3 regions of the Sphingobium limneticum genome follow, and region 1 is predicted to be linked to each of the others. Evidence: riboswitches for the same ligand, from Rfam matches in the RefSeq annotation. Region 1 holds a riboswitch; each other region holds the start of a gene.

What was found. Region 1 has a riboswitch for cobalamin ahead of F4U95_RS00960 (TonB-dependent receptor). Riboswitches for the same ligand answer to the same signal wherever they lie in the genome.
Region 2: it holds a riboswitch for cobalamin, as region 1 does, so the genes downstream of both, F4U95_RS10205 (TonB-dependent receptor plug domain-containing protein) here and F4U95_RS00960 (TonB-dependent receptor) in region 1, are expected to answer to the same signal.
Region 3: it holds a riboswitch for cobalamin, as region 1 does, so the genes downstream of both, cobW (cobalamin biosynthesis protein CobW) here and F4U95_RS00960 (TonB-dependent receptor) in region 1, are expected to answer to the same signal.

Annotation. Positions count from the first base shown of each region.
Region 1 covers NZ_VYQA01000001.1:255,493-260,540, forward strand. The annotation lists gene F4U95_RS00960 (TonB-dependent receptor) at 1-1,757, opposite strand, end outside; cobalamin riboswitch at 1,938-2,187, opposite strand; gene F4U95_RS00965 (RNA polymerase sigma factor) at 2,601-3,173, shown strand; gene F4U95_RS00970 (FecR family protein) at 3,255-4,196, shown strand; gene F4U95_RS00975 (TonB-dependent receptor) at 4,425-5,048, shown strand, end outside.
Region 2 covers NZ_VYQA01000006.1:180,142-185,189, forward strand. The annotation lists gene F4U95_RS10200 (ABC transporter substrate-binding protein) at 1-638, shown strand, start outside; gene F4U95_RS10205 (TonB-dependent receptor plug domain-containing protein) at 655-2,514, opposite strand; cobalamin riboswitch at 2,685-2,898, opposite strand; gene fdhD (formate dehydrogenase accessory sulfurtransferase FdhD) at 2,961-3,764, opposite strand; gene F4U95_RS10215 (formate dehydrogenase subunit delta) at 3,796-4,101, opposite strand; gene fdhF (formate dehydrogenase subunit alpha) at 4,110-5,048, opposite strand, start outside.
Region 3 covers NZ_VYQA01000017.1:85,500-90,547, forward strand. The annotation lists gene F4U95_RS19245 (CbtA family protein) at 1-493, opposite strand, end outside; gene F4U95_RS19250 (CbtB domain-containing protein) at 503-730, opposite strand; gene F4U95_RS19255 (histidine phosphatase family protein) at 929-1,495, shown strand; cobalamin riboswitch at 1,560-1,809, shown strand; gene cobW (cobalamin biosynthesis protein CobW) at 1,993-3,027, shown strand; gene cobN (cobaltochelatase subunit CobN) at 3,027-5,048, shown strand, end outside.

The sequences.
Region 1 (5,048 bases):
TAGCGCGCCCGGACCAGCGCACCATTGAGCATGATGCTGAGACGGTCGATCGGCTCAAGGAAGAGCGAAGCCTCCACGCCGCGTGAGCTTTGCTGGCCCACCTGTACCTGAATAGTGGGAATCAACGGGTCGGATGTCAGCAGCTTGCGCTTGACGATATCATAGGCGGCCAAGGTCCACTGCCCGCGCGACCCCCAGAAGATATGCTTTATCCCTGCCTCATATTGCCGGCCGGTCGACAGGTCGAAATCGCTTTGCGCCATGCTGGTGGACACCAGCGCGCCGACCGGATCGGCCGCCGTGGCATATTGGCCATAGAGCGCCAGCGACGGCACCGGATTATAGACCGCGCCCATGCGCCATGTCACCGCATCGGGGGTGGCGACGAAGTTGTTGGCCGCGTTCACATAGTCGGTCTTGGTAATTTCCGGCCGATCGTAGCGCAGGCCCCCCACCAGCGAGAATTGCTCGCTGAACTTCAGTCGATCCTCGGCAAACAGCGCATATTGGCGGATGCGATTGGTGTAGCGCGGCTTGGTCGGTGCGCCAGGCTGATGAAGGAACAGCCCCGGATCGGGATTGGCGGCATCGACCAAGCGCGTTGCATTATTGCCGCTGTTACTGACATTCTTGTAACTGATGCGATTGACGTCGAAGCCGATCACCAGACTATTGTCCAGTCCGCCGACGCCATGGTTCAACGTCGCACTGGTACGGTTGCCGGTCTGTTTTTGTATATGGTACAGTTCCAGGAAACTGGATTGGCGGACCTGCGCGGCATTGCTGGCCGTCGCCGGCACATAGGTGACGGTTTCGGCATTTTTCCAATATTTGTTCGCCCACAAATGATAGAATATGCTCCGGATGGTCAATGCGTCCGACGGTTGCCACTCCATTTTCGCCTGGCTCCAATTGTCGCGGAAGCGCAGCCGGGCATCGGCGACATTATAGTTGTTCTTCCTGATCGAGCGATCAAGCGCGCCATTGACGAGCGGCACGCCAAACCAGGTGCGGGGATTTTGTTCGCTATAGTCATGGGACAGAGTGATGCTCAGATTCGCGGCGGGCTTCAGCCGGATAGCGCCGGCCAGCGCCACTGCATCGGCGTCGCCCCGCGTCATCCACCCTTCGGACCGGCGAACGCTGGCATCCGCGCGGAAAGCGACACCGTCCGTAACCGGGCCGCCTGCGCCGACCCCGATATTGAAGCTGTCATAGGACGACACGCCTACGCGCCCGCTGACCTGCATATTGTCCGACGGCTGCTTGCGCACGACGTTGACCGCGCCACCGATCGCGCCTTCGCCATAAAGGACTGAAGCCGGGCCGCGCAAAATCTCCACGCTTTGCGCCATCCACGGATCGGCGGGGAAGGTCAGCGTATTATTGTACATGCGCATGCCGTCATACAGGGTCATGACCGAATTCTGCCCGGTAAAGCCCCGCGCAGAGAGGCCGAAACCGAACACGCCCGACGTGTTGACGATGCCCGTCGCGCGCGCGGCAGCATCCTGAATGGTAAGGTCGCCGCGCAGGCGAATGGCGTCGCCATCCAGCGTTTCGACACTGGCCGGCATTTCCAGCGCGGTAAGGCCAAGCCGGCTCGCCCCGTCATTTTTCTGGTTGAGGCGCAGCGGATCGACGACGCCGGTGACGATGATGGCCGCCTCGTCCGTGTCTTCGGCAGACGGTTGGGCAAAAGCGCCAGGCGCAACAAGAGAGAAGGCCGCAATCGCAGCCGGTGCACATTTCAACATATTCAACCCCCGTTCGGCATCGCACGACAATCGGGCGGGGGCGTGCCGTTCACGAACGGTCGGCAGCCGGCATCGGCCGGACGCCAGGGGCGGCCGACACACAGCGTCCGATGCGGCCCCAGCCGCTCGTTCGTCGCTCAGACGGAGTTACCGTGCCGCGGCCATCCCCTGGACCAAGGCAAGAGCGACCAGACGCCGGCAGGTCTCCTGGCTCATGGGTCATCGCTTGATATACGGCCTTCCCAGGCCTCGCATGATTTAGCGTCCGGCCCAGTGGCTGGCAGATCGGTCGCAATGCCGTCTGCTCATGTATATCGCGCTCGCCACTTACAGTTGCAGGGACAGCCCTGGATTTGGACGGCTCGCACCATCCTCACCATGTTCCCATTTTAATCCCCGTTTCCGGGGAACCGACGCGATCTTTGTCTCCTCGGCTCCCAAAGGCGCCGCATCGACACACCCATCTATGATTCTCATGTTGCCGGCGCAAGAGACTTCCGCATTGTTCTTCAGCGGACTGATCGGCTTCTATAATATTGCCTCCCTCATAACGCCGTCGGTACGGTTCCGCCGTCGATGACATATTCGGTGCCAGCAGCGGGAGTCGTCGTTGATCGAGGTCACATGGATGACGATACCGCCATCCCTGCGGAGCATCGTCCTTACCGCCAAAGGACGGGCGGGCGGCGCGTCAATCCGGCGGATTTAAGGCGCATCGGATCGGGGCAGGACAGGCCGACGCCTGATATCGCAAGCGGAATAATCTCTCTGGGATGTCGCAAAACTTACATTTTATCGACCTACTCACCAGCCGCCCTCCCATGATATTCCGAGTTCACAGTCGTGACTGCGCTTCATGTTCGCCCTATTGACCGCTGGTTCGTGGACGAAGTCCTGCCGCACGAAAGCGCCTATATCGCCTATGCGCGCCGCACCGTGCGTGACGAAGACGAAGCGGGCGACATCGTGCAGGAAGTCTATGCCAAGCTGTTCACGCTCGACGGCTGGACCGCCATCGCCAATCCGCCCGGCTATGTGATGCGCATGATCTACAGCCATTCTATCGACCGTATCCGACAGGCCCGTGTCGTCACCATGCAACCCATGCCTGCTCCAGCCATAACCGATGTCGCCGACGACATGCCTGACAGTTTCCGCATCGTCGCCGCCCGCACGCAAATGGCCCGCGTGCATCAGGCGATCGCCGCACTCCCCGACCGCTGTCGCATCGCCCTTGTCCGTCGCCGTTTCGGCGAAGAAAGTCCGCGCGCCATAGCCGACGATCTGGGCATCAGTATCTCCACATTCGAAAAGCGTCTGGCCCGCGCCGTCCAACTGTTGACCCATGCCCTCACCCCTTACGAACCGGCCATGGACGACGTATCGGAACAGTCGCAGGAGAAGATGCTTCTCTGACCGGCAAGCGCCTGTTAGATAGAAGGAAGGGATTGATCCCCCTCATGGATTGGCCCGATTGGCGAATATAACGAACGACAGATGACGATTTCTAAGGATCCGCTGGGTCAGGACGCCCTCATTGCCGAAGCGTCGCGATGGTTCGCTGCGCTGGAGGCGGGCACGGCACATGCAGATGATTTCGAAAAATGGCGACGCGGCGATCCGGCTCGCGCCGTCGCTTACGCGCGCGTCGTTGCCAATTGGGAGCGGATCGCCACCGCATCCCCGGCAGCGCTTCACCCGCGCACGGATGAAGCGCCCGCGTTCACCCGTCGTCAATGGCTCCGGATCGCCGCTGTCGGCGTGCCGCTCGCCGTCATCGGATCCGGCTTCGTCGCGCAGCGCGCCTATGCCTGGGACAATGCAACGACGGGCGTGGGCGAAACCCGGCGCGTCAACCTGCCGGACGGCAGCATCGCCTACCTCAACACCGACACGTCCTTGTCATGGCAGTTCTCGAAAAAGCAGCGGGCGCTGCGCCTGGAGCGCGGTGAAGTGGCGCTCGACCTGCGCGGCCGCGACAGCGCCATCTTTCACGCGGATGCGGGATCGCTGTCGCTCACACCCGGCCTGTTCGATGCCCGCGTTACGGACGACCGGGTGAAAGTAACCCTGGTGGACGGCCCCGCCATGCCCCTGCGCGACACCGCAGACGCCGAGGCGTTGAAGCCCAACCAGTCGATCATCGTCGAAGGCGACGGCATGCATCGGGTCGAAACCCACAGCAGCGAACAAGTCGCCTCGCTCATGGCCTGGCGCGCGGGTGAGATCATCTTCATCGATCAATCGGTCGCCGACGCAGCGGCAGATTTCAATCGCTACCTTCCGCGGAAAATCATCGTCGTCGACGCCGCACTCGCGCAGGAAAAAATCGGCGGCCGCTTCGACCTGTCACGCCCCGACCAGTTTCTGAAAGCCGTATCGCTCAGCCTGAACGCACAGGTCACGACCACCCCCAACGGCTATCGCCTGGCGCGATAAGACACCGTTCGTAAAATGCGCGAAAGAGCGCATTTTCGATGCGGCACGGCAAAGGGCGCATTTCCAAACAGTCGCAAACGCAGCGCGAAACGACCGCGTCTTCACGCCACCAAATGATCGGGAGATTTATTTTCCTCCGGCTTGGAGGCAGTGCCTTCCAATCCCGTCATCACACCGAACCGCGCAAATATGGCGCTCTTCGGGGGTTGATCTTTCATGTCGTTCCGTATGTCCCATTCGCTTCTTGCCGCCCTTGCGACCACAACAGCGCTGGTCGCCAGCCCGGCGCAGGCCGCTTCGGTCTATTTCGATGTACCCGCGCAGGATCTGGGCGCTTCACTGATCACTTTCTCAAAGCAGGCCAAGATCAAGATCGTCTATCCTGCGGCTGAAATTCGCGGCATGGCCGCCCCTGCCGTCCGCGGCACGATGACCCGTCAGGCTGCCCTGTCGCTGCTGATCGCCGGCTCGGGCCTGCGCGTGGTGGGTGATGACGGTCAGCTGGTCGCCCTGGCGCAGACCAATATGGGAAACGCGCCTGCTGCCGCGAATGAACAGTCCGCCGACGACGCCATAGTCGTCACTGGCTATCGCCGGTCGATCGAGGAGAGCCTGGAGCAGAAGCGGCAGGCCAATGCCTTCGTCGACGTCATCACGGCGCAGGACATCGGCAAATTCCCGGACAAGAACGTCGCCGACGCGCTGCAACGGATGCCCGGCGTCGTCATCACCCGCGACGGCGGCGAAGGATCGCGCGTCAGCATCCGTGGCCTTCAGCCGGGCCTGACGCAAACCCTGCTCAACGGCAATTTCCTGGCCGGTGCCGATAGCGGCGATCCGCAGCGTTCCTTC
Region 2 (5,048 bases), on a different contig from region 1:
CCTTGTCGGCGGCGGCGGAGAAGGCGCGCGGGTTTCGCATCCTGCGCCGCCCGTTGGAAGAAGTGCTGGCGATCCAGCCCGACCTGATTTTGGGCTATCCGATCGGCGAAGACCGGGTGGCCGGCGCCCCGCCGGGCGACTGGCGCACGCTGGGCCTCGCCAGCGCGGAAAGCTATGGCGCGATCCTCGACCAGATCCGTCAGGTCGCGCGCGCCATCGGCCATGCCGACCGGGGCGAAGCGCTGATCGCCGGCATGAACCGCGATCTTGCCACCCTGCCCCATATTGGCCGGGATAAGGTCGCGGCCTATTATCAGCGGCGCGGCTATATGACCGGCACCGGCACGTTGATCGACGATCTCATGCATCGCGTTGGCCTCACCAATCTCGCCAGCCGGCTCGGCAAGCCGATGCTGGCGCAGATATCGCTGGAGGAAATGGTCGCCGCTCGCCCCGACTGGCTGATCGTGGAAAGCGCGACCGACCGGGTGGTCGATCAGGGCACGGAAATGCTGCACCATCCCGCGCTGCGCACCATCCCGCGCATCAGCCTGCCGCAAAGCTGGACCGTGTGCGGCGGCCCGGCCTATGTGCAGGCGGCAAGGGCCATCACGGCGCGCCTGAACGCGCCGCGCTGACCCCAGCCAAAAGCCCTCAGAAGCGGACACGCACGCCGCCATAGGCAGCGCGGCCATAGGTGCCGTAACCATAGGCCGTCTGGTAATTCTCATCGGTCAGATTGTCGACGCGACCATAGACTTCCAGATGCTCGCCCACGGGGAAGGAGGCCCTGATGCCGGCCAGCGCATAGCCATCCAGACGGCGCGTGTTCGCCGCATTGTCGAAACTGTCGCCGACCATCGTGACGGTCGCGCCGGTCGACAGGCCGAAGGGCCAGACATAGTCGGCCGACACGCTCACCGCATTGGCGGCGCGGCGGGCCAGACGATTACCATAGGTGGCCGATCCGACCGACCGGTCGCGCGCATCTACATAGGAGTAGCTGCCCGTCACGGTCAGCGCGTCCACCGGCTTCAAGGCGATCGATGCTTCCACGCCCTTGGCGCGGGTGCGGTCCAGATTGGCGTAGCCACCAAAGGGCGGAAGCGAGACGTCATAATTGATCTGGTTGCGGGTATCGCGCTGGAACGCCGTGACCGACAACACCGCGCGGCCACCATCCAGCCGCTGGTCGAAGCCGACATCATAGCTTTTCGACCGTTCCGGGGTCAGCGCCCTGTTGCCGCTAAACGTGTCGTACAACTGATAGAGCGACGGCGCCTTGAACCCCTCGCCATAGCTCAGCCGTACATTTGTCGCGCCGCCATTGGGCGAATAATTGGCGTTGGCGCCAAAGGTGGTCGCGCCGCCGAACTGGCTATGATCGTCATGACGCAGGCCGCCGGTGACGGCCAGGCCCGTGAAGGGCTTCACGATCGCCAGCGCATAGACGCTGTCGATGTTGATCTTCGCGCTCGTCGTGCTGAAGGCGTCGTAATAATCATAGTCCGGCCGCTCATGCTCGTAACCGAAGACCAGCTTGGCCTGATCGACCGGGGCATAGACGCCTTCATATTCGAAGCGCAGGTTGGTGCCGCTATAGCCATAATCGACATCCGCGCCGCGCGCCGAATAATAGTCGCGATCGTTGCGCATCCAGGTGACGGCCGCCCGATTGGTCAGCTTGCCGTCCAGCAGCGCAAGGTTGATGCCGGCATAGCCGACATATTGGTCGGTAATGGCGACTTCGGGCGTATCGGCCAATATATAGGCCGGCGCCGGGAAGCCATCTACGTCCAGATCGGCATGGATATAATAGCCGCGCAGGTCGAGGCTCAGGCTGTCCGAAAAGGCCAGCTTCAATCGTGCATTGGCGGCGATATTCTCGCTGCCGTCGCGCTCTGTGCCGTTGGCGGCCGACGAAATGCCATCGGTGCGGAAATAGGCAGCGCCCACGCCGCCCGACGCGATACCGGCGGTACCGGATATGTCGGCCTTCGCACTGAACGTGTCGCTATAGCCATATTCGGCCGAAGCGTTGGCGCCGAAGCCTTCGGCCGGCACGCCGGTCATGATATTGACCACGCCGCCGATCGCCTGGCTGCCATGCACCACCGAGTTGGAACCGCGCAGCACCTCGATCCGGCGGATATTGCCGGTCAGCAGCGGGCCGAAATCATAGCCGTCGCCAATGCCGCTGGGGTCGTTCACCTTCACCCCGTCGATCAGCACCAGCGTCTGCGTCGTTTCCGCACCGCGCAGCGACACGCCGGTCTGCGCGCCGACGGTGCCGTTGCGGTTGAAACGCACGCCCGGCGTCGTCGCCAGCAGGTCCACCACGTCGATCGCCTGCCGCGTTTTGATCGTGTCCGCGTCGATGACCGTGATCGCCTGACCGACCTCATCGCGCGACTGTTCGATGCCCGCGGCGGTCACGACGATATCGTCGTCCGCCTGCGCAAAGGCCGGATTGGCAGCAACCAGAGCCACCAGCGAAAGTCCATATTTCAACATTGTCATTGCCCCTAAAGCGTCGGTGCGACGTCGGCAGGGGCGTCCGCCCGAAAGCGGTCGGGCCTTTGGGGGGATGACGCCATATCCCGTCCGCAGCCCGATGCGGCCCCGGCCGCATGGCGTCGCTCGACGGAAAACCACCGTGCCCCGACCATCCCCTGGACCAAAGCAAGAGCGACCAAGCGCCGGCCGGTCTCCTGGCTCGCGGGTCACGGCACGATGCACGCCTTCCCGGATTGCTCCAGTGGCTGCCCTTTTTTGGGGGCCAGTGCATCGCGCTATCCGCTCACAGTTGCAGGGACAGCCGTGGATTAAGGCGCTTGTGACGCCCGCACCACATTCCCGATTAACCCGTTTCCGGGCACCGGCGCGATCATGTTGCAGGAAAGACATGCCTCCCCCACACCGCGCGCCATAAGGGAAAGCCGGGACGCTGCCAAGCGGTCCTATGTTTGGCGGATGTCGCTGTGGCCCCGCAGCAACAGGGCGTCGGACCGCGCCAACACGACCAGCGACAATCCCGCCGCCTCGGCCCGCTCCGCCGCCAGCCGGGTTGGGGCAGATATGGTGACCAGTAGGGGGCAATCGGCCAGCACCGCCTTCTCCACCAGTTCATAGGAACAGCGCGACGACAGCAGCGCAAAGCCGCCGTCCCAGTCCGCCTCCATCCGCGCCATCGCACCGATCAGCTTATCGAACGCATTATGCCGCCCGACATCCTCCCGCGCCAGCCGGATCGCGCCGTCCGCCCCGACCCAGGCCGCCGCATGGGCCGCACCGGTCGCGGCGTTGAGTGGCTGATGATCGCGCAAATCCTCTAGTGCGCGAAAGATGGCATCCCGATCCGCCCGCGACGTCGTCGTCACGCGCGGCAAAGGCCGGATCGCCTGCTCCAGATTCTCGATCCCGCACATGCCGCAGGAGGAATCGGACGCGCGATGCCGCACCCGATCCAGCAATCCATCGGTGCGATGCGGCGGCAATGTCGCGCGGGCGACGATCCCCGCGCCTGTATCATGCACATCCACGTCCAGCAGTGCATCGTCCCGGCTCACCAGCCGCTCGGCCAGGCTGAACCCCTGCACCAGATCGCCGATATCGCTCGGCGTCGCCATCAACACCGCATAGCCCGCGCCATTATATTCGATCGCTACCGGCACTTCTTGCGCCAATGGCCGCTCGACCGCCCGCGTTGCGCCGTCGGGGGTCAGGCGATCGAATGTCAGGGGGCTGGCGGCGGCATCATCCATGATCACGGCCTAGCGGTGGACGGGCCGCCGCTCAACCGGCGTCGCAATGGCCGGCCTCATCCACGGCATTGAACTGCGCCGCATCGACATCGGGCGCCGGCCGGCCCTGCGCCATTCGGGCCACCGCGGCGGCTACCGTCGGCGAAAGCCGTTCGGGCTGATCCTGCGCGATGGCGACGATCTGCGCCTTCATCCGCGGATCCCAGAAGCGGGTCAGATGTTCGGCCAGCGCTTCCGTCGCCTTCGCTTCGCCCATCATTGCCATGTTGCGGGCGATCTGGTGCGCCATATAGACCAGCCTGTCCGTGGTGGACATGACATGCGTATCGTCGCTCATATGCCCGCCTATTCCGCCGCTTCCAGCGGGGCGATGCGGCGGCTGGTCCGGGCCTGCTCCGCATAATCCTGCTGCCAGTCGCTCGGCCCGTTGGACGCCATCACCTGCACCGCCGTCACCTTATATTCGGGGCAATTGGTGGCCCAGTCCGAATAGTCGGTGGTGATGACATTGGCCTGCGTCTCGGGATGATGGAAGGTCGTATAGACCACCCCCGGCGCGACCCGCTCGGTAATCAGCGCGCGCAAGGTCGTCTCCCCCGCCCGGCTGCGCAGCGTCACCCAGTCGCCATCCTTCAGGCCGCGATTGTCGGCGTCGCTCGGATGGATCTCCAGCCGGTCCTCGGGATGCCAGGCGGTATTGGCCGTACGCCGGGTCTGCGCCCCGACATTATAGTGGGACAATATGCGCCCGGTCGTCAGCAACAGCGGGAAGCGCGGCCCGGTCTTCTCGTCGGTCGGCACATAGTCGGTGACGACGAATTTGCCCTTCCCCCGCACGAAGCCGTCGATATGCATGGTCGGCGTTCCGTCCGGCGCGGCGTCATTGGCCGGCCATTGCAGCGATCCTTCCGCCTCCAGCCGGTCATAATGCACGCCGGCAAAGGTTGGGGTGAGCGCCGCAATCTCATCCATGATCTGCGCGGGATGGTCGTAGGTCCAAGCCAGCCCCATGGCATTCGCCACCAATTGCACGATCTCCCAATCGGCGTAGCCATTGAGCGGCGCCATCACCTTGCGCACGCGCTGGATGCGCCGTTCGGCATTGGTGAAGGTGCCGTCCTTCTCCAGAAAGGTCGATCCGGGCAGGAAGATATGCGCATAATTGGCGGTTTCGTTCAGGAACAGATCCTGCACCACCACGCACTCCATCGCCGCCAGCCCCGCCGCGACATGATGGGTATTGGGGTCGGACTGGAGAATATCCTCGCCCTGCACGAACAGGCC
Region 3 (5,048 bases), on a different contig from region 1:
AGCGCAGCAGCGCGGTGCGGACATGGGCCGCGATCACCGCCGCGGCGATCGACAGGCCGATCATCATGAAATAGGCGGCGGTGCGGATGCCCACCGTTTCATGCTGGCCCACGGCCGGCGGCGTCTGGGGATATTTGATCCCCGGCACGATGACGATCAGCAGGAAGGCAAGCCCGGCCAGCAGCAACGCGAAGCTGCGTGGCCCAATCCGACCGAACCGGCCATAGCCATAGGCGAAGACCAGCGAGAAGATGCCGCCGACCGCCGCGCCATAGAGGGCCAGCGCCGTGAACAGCCCGGCGCCCTTCTGCGTATCGCGGCTGACCAGTTCCGGCTCTTCGGCTGCGGCCGGCGCATGGTGCGCGGCATGCGACGCCTCATAGCCGATGGCGAGGTCGATCTGCGGTTCGGCGATCACGCGCGCGACCAGCGTGGCGAGCAGCGCCGCCAGGATGCCGGCCAGCATCCCGCGCCACAATAATGTACGGGTCACGGCCGGGCGTCAGTGACAGGGAAAGCCGAGGAGATGGCGGCCGTCATGCACATATTCATGCACATACATGCCGTCGAACAGCGCAAAGGCACCCTGTTCGGTGCTGACGAAATAGAGGAAGATGAGCGCGATCAGCGTGCCCAGCACGGCCCAGGGCGCGATATCCGCAACCGGGATGGTGGCATCGCCGCGAACGGGGATGAACGGATCGTCGAACAGAGCGGCGGTGTTCGCCATGGCCTGATACTCCTGCACGGGATTGCGCGTCCCCGGAAAATAATGTCGCGGTTCGGAAGGAAGGTCTGGCTCTCGACGTCGGCTATGGACGGCGATAACAGTGGCGCGACCGCGCCGGAATTGCACCGGCTTCTTCTTTCTGAACGACCCGTGCTTTAGGCTGAGCGTAGGGACGCCGTCAATCATCTGCTGGAGGCCATGCTGACGACATCGTTGCTGCTGCTTTGCGCCGGGCCGACGCGCGCCAGCCGACAGGGCGGCTTTCCTGCCATTGATGAGGCGCTGGACGAGGGCGGCCAGCGCGATGCCGCTGCGCTGGTCCTGCCGGTTCGTTTCCGGGACGCGGTACAATCGAGCCCCACCTTGTCGGCGATCGAAACGGCGCAGGCCATGGGCGTCACGCCCCTGCCCCAGCCGGCATTGCGCGACATCGATCACGGCCGATGGGCCGGGCACGACTTTGCGACGATCGCGACAGAGGAACCCGAAGCGCTGGCACAATGGCTGGCCGATCCGGCGCGAGGCGGCCCGGATGGCGAAAGCCTGCACGCCTGTCAGTTGCGGGTCGGTGGCTGGCTCGATGCCCTCGCCGCGACTGGTGCGTCCATCTGTGCCCTGACCCATCCGATGCCGATCCGTGCCGCGATCGCCCATGCGCTCGCCATGCCGCTGCGCGCCAGCCTGTCCATCGACATCGCGCCTCTGTCGCGCACCACCCTGTCCTTCAACGGTCGCTGGCGGCTCCAGTCGCTGGAGCCGGGCTGAAAAGAGTTGCGGACCTTCATTGCCGCCTCTATCCGCATATCCGCCCATGCGTCTTGCGACATATGGGTGAATAGATCGCGCCGGTGCCTCGCAAGAGGCTTAAAATGGGAACGCGGTGCGGGCGGCGACACGCGGCCCTAATCCGAGGCTGTCCCTGCAACTGTAAGTGGCGAGCGCGATACACAGATGCGACGGGGCAAGGCGCCCCGTGCCGCAGCCACTGGGCCGGACGCTGCAACATGCGAGGCCTGGGAAGGCCGTGTATCAAGCGATGACCCATGAGCCAGGAGACCTGCCGGCGTCTGGTCGCTCTTGCTTTGGTCCAGGGGATGGCCGGGGCACGGTCCAACCCGTCTGAGCGACGAACGAAGCGGCAGGGGCCGCACGATGCGCGAGGCCGGCTGCCCTGACATGGGTGCCCGGCCGATCCTGTGCATCGACCGTTCGCGAACGGTTAAGTCCCTGCGTTTTTTAGACGCGCGATAAGGGATAAGATCATGAGCAAAGTGCCGACCACCGTCATCACCGGATTTCTGGGCGCGGGCAAGACCACGCTGATCCGCCATCTGCTGCAAAATGCCAAGGGGCGCCGGCTGGCGCTGATCATCAACGAATTTGGTGATGTCGGCGTCGATGGCGAACTGGTGAAGGGCTGCAATGACGAGGCCTGCCCGGAAGACGACATCGTAGAACTGGCCAATGGCTGCATCTGCTGCACCGTGGCCGACGATTTCCTGCCGACCATGCAGAAGCTGCTCGATCGGCCCAATCCGCCCGAACATATCATCATCGAAACCAGCGGCCTGGCCCTGCCCAAGCCGCTGGTGAAGGCATTCCAATGGCCCGACATCCGCACCCGCGCCACGGTGGACGGGGTGATCGCGTTGATCGACGCCGACGCGGTAGCCGCCGGACGCTTTGCCGCGGACGAAGTGGCACTGGCGGCGGCGCGCGCGGCGGACCCCAATCTGGACCATGACAGCCCGCTGGAGGAATTGTTCGAGGAACAGCTGATCTGCGCCGACATGGTGGTGCTGAACAAGACCGATCTGGTCGACGCCGCCACGCTGGCGACGGTAGAGGCGCAGGTGAAGGCGGAAACCCGCCCCGGCGTGGCGATCATCCACAGCGCGCAGGGGGCCATCGATCCGGCCGCGCTGCTGGGCCTGAGCGCGGCGGCCGAAGATGATCTGGACGCCCGCCCGTCGCATATCGACGGGATGGAGGAGCATGATCATGATGATTTCGACAGCTTCATCCTGTCGGGCGGCGATGTCGCCGATGTCGATGCGCTGGTCACGGGGCTGAACGCCACGATCGCCGCCCACGACATTTTGCGCGTCAAGGGCATGGTGTCGGTGGCCGGCAAGCCGTCGCGGCTGGTGGTGCAGGCAGTCGGCCCGCGCATCCAGCATTATTTCGACCGCGCCTGGAAGGCGGAGGAAGCCCGTCGCACCCAGTTGGTCGTGATCGGCCAGAAGGGGCTGGATCGCGCCGCAATTGAGGGTGCGCTCAAGCCGGTCATCGGCTGATGCACCTTCTGTCCGCCACGCCCGGCACGATATCCAATGGCCAGGAGGCGATCGACCTCGACCAGTCGCCGGGCGATATCGTGATCCTGACGGTAGCGGACAGCGAACTGGCCTGTTTCGCCAAGGCGGCGGCGCGCCTGACAGATGAAGATCCGATGTGCGGGGCGCCCAGCGTGCGCCTCGCCAATCTGCTCCAGCTGCGCCACCCCTATTCGGTCGACCTCTATGTCGAAAAGGTAATCGCCCAGGCGAAATTCGTCTGCGTCATCCTGCTCGGCGGCAAAAGCTACTGGCCCTATGGAATAGACGAGATCGCGCAGGTGGCACGGGAGCGAAACATCGCCTTCGCCGCGATCGCCGACGGGCGGGAGGATGACCCCGCGCTCGACCGGGCTTCGACCGTGCCGGCCGCATTGATCGACCGGCTGCGCGACTATCTGCGGCAGGGCGGGATGGCCAATGCGCTGAGCTTCCTGCGCACGGCGGCGCGCACGATAGGACGCGATGCCGGCACGCCCGACGATCCGGTGCCGGTCGCCGACGCAGGCCTCTATCTCTCCGGCGTCGATCGCCCTGCCCTGTCCGACCTGCGCGCGCGCTGGAGGCAAAGCGCGCCCGTCGCCTGTCTGATCTTCTACCGCGCGCTGATGGTGGCCGGCACGCTGGACGCGGTGGATGCGATGATCGCGGCGCTGGAGGCGCGCGGTTTCAACGTCGCGCCGATCCATGTCCGGGCCTTGCGCGAGCCTTTCGCGATGGACTGGCTGAAAGGCGTACTGGCCGACATCAGGCCGGACGTGATCCTCAACGCCACGAGCTTTGCCGCCTCCACCTCATCCGAACCGCGCACGGCCAGCATATTGGAACGGGCCGACTGCCCCATTCTCCAGCTGGCATTCGCCGGCGTCGAACAGGGCGAATGGCAGGATGCCGCCCGTGGCCTTGGCCCCCGCGACCTGGCCATGAATGTCGTGCTGCCCGAAGTGGACGGCCGCATCTTCACCCGCGCCGTCGCGTTCAAGGCGGCAGAGCGGTTCGACGCGCTGACCCAATGCGGCATCATCGTCCCGCGCGTGGCGCCCGATCGCGTCGCCTTCGTCGCCGATCTTGCCGCCCATTGGGCACGGCTGCGCCGTACGCCAGCAAGCGAACGGCGCGTGGCGCTGGTGCTGGCCAATTATCCCAATCGCGACGGGCGGATCGGCAATGGCGTGGGCCTCGACACGCCGGCCAGCGCCGCCGCGATCCTCGCCGGGCTGGCGGCAGCGGGCTATGATATCGGCAACGCGCCCAGGACCGGCGCCGGGCTTATGGAACTGCTGACCGGCGGCGTCACCAACGACCTGTCTTCATTGGATCGTCCCGGCGAGGTTGCCCTGCCGCTCGCCGATTATCGCATCGCCTTCGCCGCCATTCCGGCGCAAGCGCGCGCCGCCATGGTAGAGCGTTGGGGCGATCCGGAGGCCGATCCCTTCGTACGCGACGGCGCCTTTCGCCTGGCCGTGCATCGCTTTGGGGGTGTCGCACTCGCTGTTCAGCCCGCGCGCGGCTATAATATCGATCCCAAGGCCAGCTATCACGACCCAGCTCTGCCGCCGCCGCACGCCTATCTGGCGTTCCATATCTGGCTGGAGGCGCATTTCGGCGCGCAGGCTGTCGTCCATGTCGGCAAGCATGGCAATCTGGAATGGCTGCCGGGCAAGGCGGTGTCCCTGTCCGAAAATTGCTTCCCGGAAATCTGCGCCGGGCCGCTGCCGCAACTCTATCCCTTCATCGTCAACGATCCGGGCGAAGGCACACAGGCGAAGCGGCGCATCGGCGCGGTGATCGTGGATCATCTGACCCCGCCGCTGACCCGCGCCGAAACCTATGGGCCGCTCAAGCAACTCGAAGCGCTGGTCGACGAATATTATCTGGCAGCCGGCATGGACCCGCGCCGGCTGGACCGGTTGCGACGCGACATCATCGACCTCGCGCAGAGCCAGGGGCTGGACAAGGATGCCGGCGCGCAGGGCGATGAC